Regions from separate parts of the Cupriavidus sp. 05T41 genome, predicted to be linked through region 1. Evidence: predicted binding sites of a transcription regulator. Region 1 holds the regulator's gene; each other region holds the start of a gene.
The links. The regulator FliA, encoded in region 1, starts transcription of late flagellar genes. The targets are predictions, from matches to a motif close to CTAAAGTTTNNNNNNNNNNNGCCGNTA.

Region 1 (2,265 bases):
GCCGGATGTTCAAGGCGCTGGCGCAGGTGCAGGGAGAGTAAAACGTGAATTCACTTGCCCTGGACCAGGCCGAAAGCCTGCGGCGCATGCTGGCGCCGCGTGCCACGCGCCGCATCGCGGTGGTCGCGAGCGATGCGGGCGCCGGTGCCACCACGGTGGCGCTCGGGCTGGCCAATGCGCTCGCCATGCAGGGTGAACGCGTGCTGCTGATCGACGAAGACCGCATTGGCGCGCGCGCCACCCGCTTGGCCGGCGCGGCGCCCGAGGGCACGCTGGCCGCCGTGCTGGGCGGTGCGCTCACGCTGGAGGCCGCGCTGGGGCAACGTCCCGCGGGCACCATCGGCGTGCTGCCCGGCAGCCCGCAGGCCACGGGCGACCTGGGCCTGTTCAATGGCTACCGCACCGTGCTCAGCGATGCCCGCAGCGATGCCGAGGGCGCCCTGTCGCAGGTGGCCGGCATGGCGCACAACGTGGTGGTGGTGCTGCGTGCCGAGCCGGCATCGATCAAGGCCGCCTATGCCTGCATCAAGCAGCTGAACCACCTCTACGCCTGCCGCCGTTTCCACCTGGTCGTCAATGCCGCCGCCAGCGACGCCGCCGCCAGCGCCGTGCTCGGCAATCTTGCGCGCACCGCCAGCCAGTATCTCGGCGTGGACGCGAGTCCTGCCGGCAGCCTGCCGCACGATCCGCTGGTCGAGCGCAGCACGGCGCTTGGCCGCTGCGTGGTCGAAGCGTATCCGGCGGCGCCGGCCACTGCCGCCCTGCGCCGTCTTGCCGTCGGCATCGCCGGCTGGCCGCTTCCCATGCCTTCACCAGCCGTAGCCCGTTCAACCCCTCCGGCCGCGCCGCTGGCGCCGCCGGCCACGGCCCTGGCCTGAGCGCCGGGCCTGCCAGCTAGGACTCACGAGAATTCCACCATGTATACGATTCAGGGAAAGCTCGAACAGACTGACACCGTGACCGCGCATGCGTCGCTGGTGCGTCGCATCGCCTTGCAACTCGCGGCCAAGCTGCCGGCCAGCGTGCAGCTCGATGACCTCATCCAGGCTGGCATGATCGGCCTGCTCGACGCCGCCAAGCGTTACGAGGATACGCACGGTGCGCGTTTCGAGACCTATGCCAGCCAGCGCATCCGCGGCGCCATGCTCGACGAGGTGCGCGCCAACGACTGGCAATCGCGCAGCCTGCGCCAGTTCACCCGGCGCATCGAGCGTACCGTGCGCGGCCTCGAGCAGACGCTCGGCCGGGCGCCGCTGGACTCCGAGGTGGCGCAGGAGCTCGAGTTGCCACTCGACGAATACCAGACCTTGCTCAACGAGGTCTATGGCTGCCAGCTGCTGCACTACGAAGACTTCGAACGCTCCGGCGAAGAAGACTTCCTGGATCGCCACCTGAGCGTCAGCGACGACGGCAATCCGCTCACCGTGCTGATGGAGAGCGGCATGCGCGAAGCGCTGATACGCGCCATCGAGCGACTGCCCGAGCGGGAAAAGCTGGTGCTGTCGCTGTGCTACGACCAGGAGCTGAACCTGCGTGAGATCGGCGCCGTGCTCGAGGTGACGGAGTCGCGCGTCTGCCAGATCCGCAGCCAGGCCATCACGCGCCTGCGTTCGCAGCTGCGCGGGCTGCTATGAAAGCCAGGTCCCGCCATATCGCCGTGGCGGCCATTGCCGCATGCTGCAGCCACGGCTGGGCCGCGCCGGCAGGACCTACCCTGCATTCGTGGTCGGCTTCCGTGAGTGGCCCCGCCTTGTATGGCAAGGGCCTGCGCACCATGTCCGCGCCCATCACCCCGACCGGGTATCTGCCGCAGGCCGAGGGCGCCATCACCACCGTGCGGTGGCGCTACAGCTTTACCCGCACGCCGCCGCTCGATCTGCAGGCCTATCTGTGCAATGCGCAGCGCTGCGTGTTGCTGCCGMGGGCGGAGGGACTCACCGATGCCTTCAGCGGGGATGACGCAGGCAGGGGATTCGTGTTCGCGTTCCAGGTACCGGGGAAGGGCGCGCTGACGCCCGTCCTGCAGGGACAGTCGGGACAAGTGGTGGTGGGGTACAGGTAAGACCGCAGGTGCATGGATTCGGCGGCCCGGGCCTTTCCGCCCGGGCGCCGCTTCCCAAGCCCCCGCAGCCGCTCAAGCCTCAAGTCTCAAGCCTCAGGCTCCAACCCTCAAGCCACCGGCTCCGCCACCGCGCCCGAACAAAAAAAAGCGGCTTCGCCTTCCCTGCCGGGAGCGAAGCCGCTTTTTTTGTTCGTTCGGTCTTT
Region 2 (2,265 bases), on a different contig from region 1:
TGCACCTTGGCCTGGTCGGTCTCGAGCTGGCGGCGCTGGGCCTCCGCTTCGGCCTTCTCCGCTTCCGCATAGGGATTGGTGCCGACCTGCACGATGGTGGCGGTGCCTGCGGACGCGCCGAGGGTGGCGGTGCGCACCGCCGCCTTGGCCCGGATGCGGCCGCCGGTGATATTGCCCTGTCCGCCCTTGGGACTGCCCGCGAGGATGCTGCGCCCGGCGGCCACGTCGCTCTGCCGGATGCCGCTTTCCACGGTGACATCGGTGCCGGCCTCGACCACCGCGCTTTCGATGAAGCGCGCGTGCAGCGCGCCCTTGCAGCGCACGCTCGCCAGCGCCGCCGCGCCATCGCCGCCCTGGTGCGCGCCTTCGGCCCGGCCGATGATGCCGCCCTTCACCACGACGTCGCCGCCCGCCTCGACATGCGCGGCCTCGATGGTGCCGCTGACGATGACATCTCCGGTCACCCGCACCGTCATGCCGGTCTTGATATCGCCGTTGACGCGCAGAGTGCCGTCGAAGGTGACATTGCCGGAATGCATGTCCACCGCTTCTACGTCGACCACCGGGCTGACCGAAACGCCATGCGGCAACAGCGTCGGCGAGCCGGAGATCGCCGCCAGCAGGACGCCCGGATCGGCGGGATCGGGGGCCACGCCCGTCAATCCATCGGCATAGGGCGGATCGGCCGCCTCCGGCGCCGCCACGGGCTTGCCGAAGACGTCGACGCCATCCGTGCCCTGGCGGGCCGGGATGCGGCGCATCAGCGGCGTGCCCGGGTTGACCAGCAGCAGGGTCCCGAGGTCGCGCAGGTCGACGCGGCCACTTTCGTCTTCCGCCACCAGGGGCTTGCGCGGCGCCAGCAGGCTTTCGAAGCGCGCTGGCGTGCCGGGCCGCGGCGCGCGCCCTGCGGCGATCTCCACGCTGTCGCATAAGCCCGCCTCGAAGACCGTGCGCAGGATGTCGCGGTCAGGCTCGGCCACGATGCCGCGCTCGGCCAGCGCGGCGCGGACATCGTCACGCACCACCGCGCGGCCGCCTTGCGCCGGCAGCAGGCTCAGGCGCACGCTCAGCCCGTCGGCGCTGATGTCGATCTCGAAATAGCCGTCGGTGACCTCTCCGATCAGCGCCTGCACCGGCGCGCCTTCGGTGGCGCGCTGGCACTGCGAGAGAAAGCCGCCGACCGCGGCTGTGTCCAGCCTGGCCCCGCCCCAGCCTGCGGCGGCCAGCGCCGCCTCCAGTGCCGCGCGGTCCGGCGGCATCCGCCCCGGCGCCATGGCATAGGTGGCGTGCAGATGCCGCGTGGCCTCATCGAGACTGACCCGCAAGCCCCCTTCTACTGCGTCAACTGGGTGTTCTCCCCGACTTTCCATTCCGTCGTTCCCTCTGGTGGATCTGTCCGGGCGCGCGGTCCCGCCCGCTGCGCCACTTGCCATTCCGGGCCGCCCCCGCCGCGCGCTGACGCAGCCCGCGACCAAAGGGTGCGGCGGCATCGCCGTGGGTACCTGGGCTTCTGGCATCTGCCCGCGGGCGCCGCGCACGGGGCCCCGGGTTGTCTTTGCGCGCCGCTGATCTTTGTTCTTTCTGGCGCACACAACACCAACGGCGGCCTTGCGGAAAACTTGAGGGCCGCGCGCCGGGATCCCGCCGAAACCAGGCGGCAAGCAGGTGGCGAGCACCGGCATCCGCTGCGGCGGTTGCGCCACTCCGCCCGGCCGCCGGCGACTTTCGGTAAACTGCCGCTATTCCGGCGCCGCGTCGTCCGCTTTGGCGCACGCCCCACTGCCTCACCGCTTTTCCCAGGTTCCCCAGATGGCCCAGAAGTCCCCGGCGTCGAAGACGCCCGCCGCACCGGCGCCCAGCCCCCACGAAATCCGCCCCGGCCAGTCCGTCGAGCTGCTCAAGGCGCTGCATATCCTCACGCGCGACGGCAAGATGAACCAGGACAGCCGCCGCAAGCTCAAGCAGGTCTATCACCTGTTCCAGTTCATCGAGCCGCTGCTGCAGGACCTCAAGCAAGACCATCCCGACGTGACGCTGGTGGACCATGGCGCAGGCAAGTCCTATCTGGGCTTCATCCTGTACGACCTGTTCTTCAAGGACCACCTGGACAACTCGCACATCTTCGGCATCGAGACGCGCGAGGAACTGGTGCGCACTTCTCAGGAGCTGGCCGCGCGGCTTGGCTTCAAGGGCATGTCCTTCCTGAACCTGTCGGTGGCGGACTCGATCACCTCGTCGCAGCTGCCGCCCGCCATCGACATCGTG
Region 3 (2,265 bases), on a different contig from region 1:
CTTGTGGCGCATGGGTGGCACCGGATGCTTCAGCAAGCAGGCCAGGGCCGTGTCATCGCCAGCAACCCCATGCTGCACAGGGGTTGCGGGCCTGGCCGGCGTTGGGATTTGCCCCACAAGTGAACATGGACATATATTCACCTATTGTGATGCAATCGGTTTTTTAGAGGTAAACCTCTAGGCTAGGCGCGCCCCCCAACCGTCCATATTTGTAAAATTTTGTTACTCTCGCCCCTGAAGTATTCCCCTTCTCTTCTGGCGGCGCCGCTCGCCACCGATTGCGAGGCGGTATTGGACCCCCCTCCCGCGCACATACCGCGGCTGGCCGCGATCCATGCACCCCGCCCCCCGGCCAGCATCGAGAGCGGATGTTTCATCCCCAGTTCCGCCCAGGCCGGGCCGCAGCCCGCGCTCAGCAGTGCGTCATACCTCAGTTGCCCACGCCTGGTTATCGAATCCCTGCCAGCCGCCAGAACCCGCGCGGGCTCTTCCGGAGAAGTTGTGAACAAGAAGGAAACCAGGGTGGACCGCCCTAGCCGGAAGCTGCAGCACCAGCAACTGTCCACCCACCGTGCGAGCCGCAAGCCGGTCATCGTGCACCTGTCCAGCGGCATCCGCCTGCATGGCGTGATCGTCGCCGCCGACAACTATATGGTGCTGCTGGCCGAATCGCCGGACGATCCGGTGCCCCAGGTCGTCTACAAGCACGCCATCGCGGTCATTACGCCCGCCCACGCACCGGAAGCCATGGCCAGCGTGCCGGGCGCGGAAAGCTCGCCGGAGTTCGTCAGCCTGTATACGCCCCGCACGCGCAAGCGGCGCTAGAGATATGGCGAGGATGACCAGGCGTGGCGCCGCCAGGGCCCCGGCCACGCGCCCCGCCGCGCCAGCCGGAGCGCGCAAAGAAACTTCAGGGCACGACCGCAAGATCACACTAAACCTTTTCCGACGCTGGTCGATAACCCTAGCAACGGAGGCACTACACGCACTGCAACGCAGTCAGCCAACGTTACACGGCAGCCGCCGGACTGTGTAAATCACTGCAACTAGGAGTCGTACCATGTCGTCGATCATCAATACCAATTCGTTGTCTCTGATGACTCAGAACAACCTCAACGCTTCGCAATCGCAACTGAACACCGCGATTCAGCGCCTGTCGTCGGGTCTGCGCATCAACAGCGCCAAGGACGATGCCGCCGGCCAGGCCATCGCCAACCGCTTCACCGCCAACATCAACGGCCTGACCGTAGCGCAGCGCAATGCCAACGACGGTATCTCGATGGCGCAAACGACGGAAGGCGCGCTGACCGAAGTCAACAACAACCTGCAACGTATCCGCACGCTGGCCGTTCAGGCCGCCAACGGTTCGAACTCCGCCTCCGACCTGAAGTCGATCCAGGATGAAATTACGCAGCGCCTGGCTGAAATCGACCGTACTTCGCAACAAACCGACTTCAACGGCGTCAAGGTCCTGTCCTCGTCGGCAAAGGCCCTGAACATCCAGGTTGGCGCGAACGACGGCCAGACCATCTCGGTCAACCTGTCGGAAATCAGCTCGAAGACCCTGGGCCTGGACAGCTTCAGCGTGACCAGCACCCCGAACAAGGCTGCTACGGTTACCGACCTGAGCAACGCAGTGACCGCCGGTACCGCCACGAAGATCAGCTCGAGCCTGTACCAAGTCACGACCAAGAACACCTTCGCCTCGACCGACCAGGTCCTGGCCAAGCTGCAAGACGGCGACACGGTTGCTGTGGCTGGCGGCAACACCTACACCTACAACTCGAGCACCGGCAACTTCTCGTACAAGGTGACCACCGCTGCTTCGGCAGCCTCGCTGTCGAGCTCCAACCTGCCGGCATTCGGCCAGGCAGCCGGCACGTACACCAACGCCAGCGGCGCATCGGTCCAGTTCAAGGTCGACAGCGCAGGCAAGCTGACCGCCGCTGACGGCGTCACCACCCTGTACGACGACGGCGCCGGCAACCTCACCACCAACAACACTGGCGGCCTGTCGCAAGCAACGCTGGGTGGCGTGTTCACCAACGCCGGCTCGGCTGCCGCTGGTGTCGCAAGCGTGCAAGTCAACGGCACCACCTACACCTCCGCTGCTGGTGGCAATGTCACCAACAACGCAGCAGCCAGCAAGAACGACGTGGCAGCTGCAGTGCTGGCAGGCGGCTCGGGCAACGCGACCACCGTCACCCTGGGCAAGACCAGCGGCCTGACGTCCACGATCAAGCTTGACGGCGCTACCGGCAAGGC

Region 2: the regulator FliA is predicted to act here: its motif matches at 1,598-1,624, upstream of AC1DKV_RS19300 (DUF342 domain-containing protein).
Region 3: the regulator FliA is predicted to act here: its motif matches at 935-961, upstream of AC1DKV_RS05865 (flagellin N-terminal helical domain-containing protein).

What each region holds. Positions count from the first base shown of each region.
Region 1 covers NZ_JBFTLQ010000057.1:14,782-17,046, reverse strand. Annotated here, with positions in the region: gene flhF (flagellar biosynthesis protein FlhF) at 1-41, shown strand, start outside; gene AC1DKV_RS27580 (MinD/ParA family ATP-binding protein) at 45-878, shown strand; gene AC1DKV_RS27575 (RNA polymerase sigma factor FliA) at 918-1,634, shown strand; gene AC1DKV_RS27570 (flagellar protein FlhE) at 1,631-2,062, shown strand.
Region 2 covers NZ_JBFTLQ010000031.1:11,228-13,492, forward strand. Annotated here, with positions in the region: gene AC1DKV_RS19300 (DUF342 domain-containing protein) at 1-1,370, opposite strand, end outside; gene AC1DKV_RS19305 (class I SAM-dependent methyltransferase) at 1,810-2,265, shown strand, end outside.
Region 3 covers NZ_JBFTLQ010000006.1:146,223-148,487, reverse strand. Annotated here, with positions in the region: gene AC1DKV_RS05870 (RNA chaperone Hfq) at 502-825, shown strand; gene AC1DKV_RS05865 (flagellin N-terminal helical domain-containing protein) at 1,061-2,265, shown strand, end outside.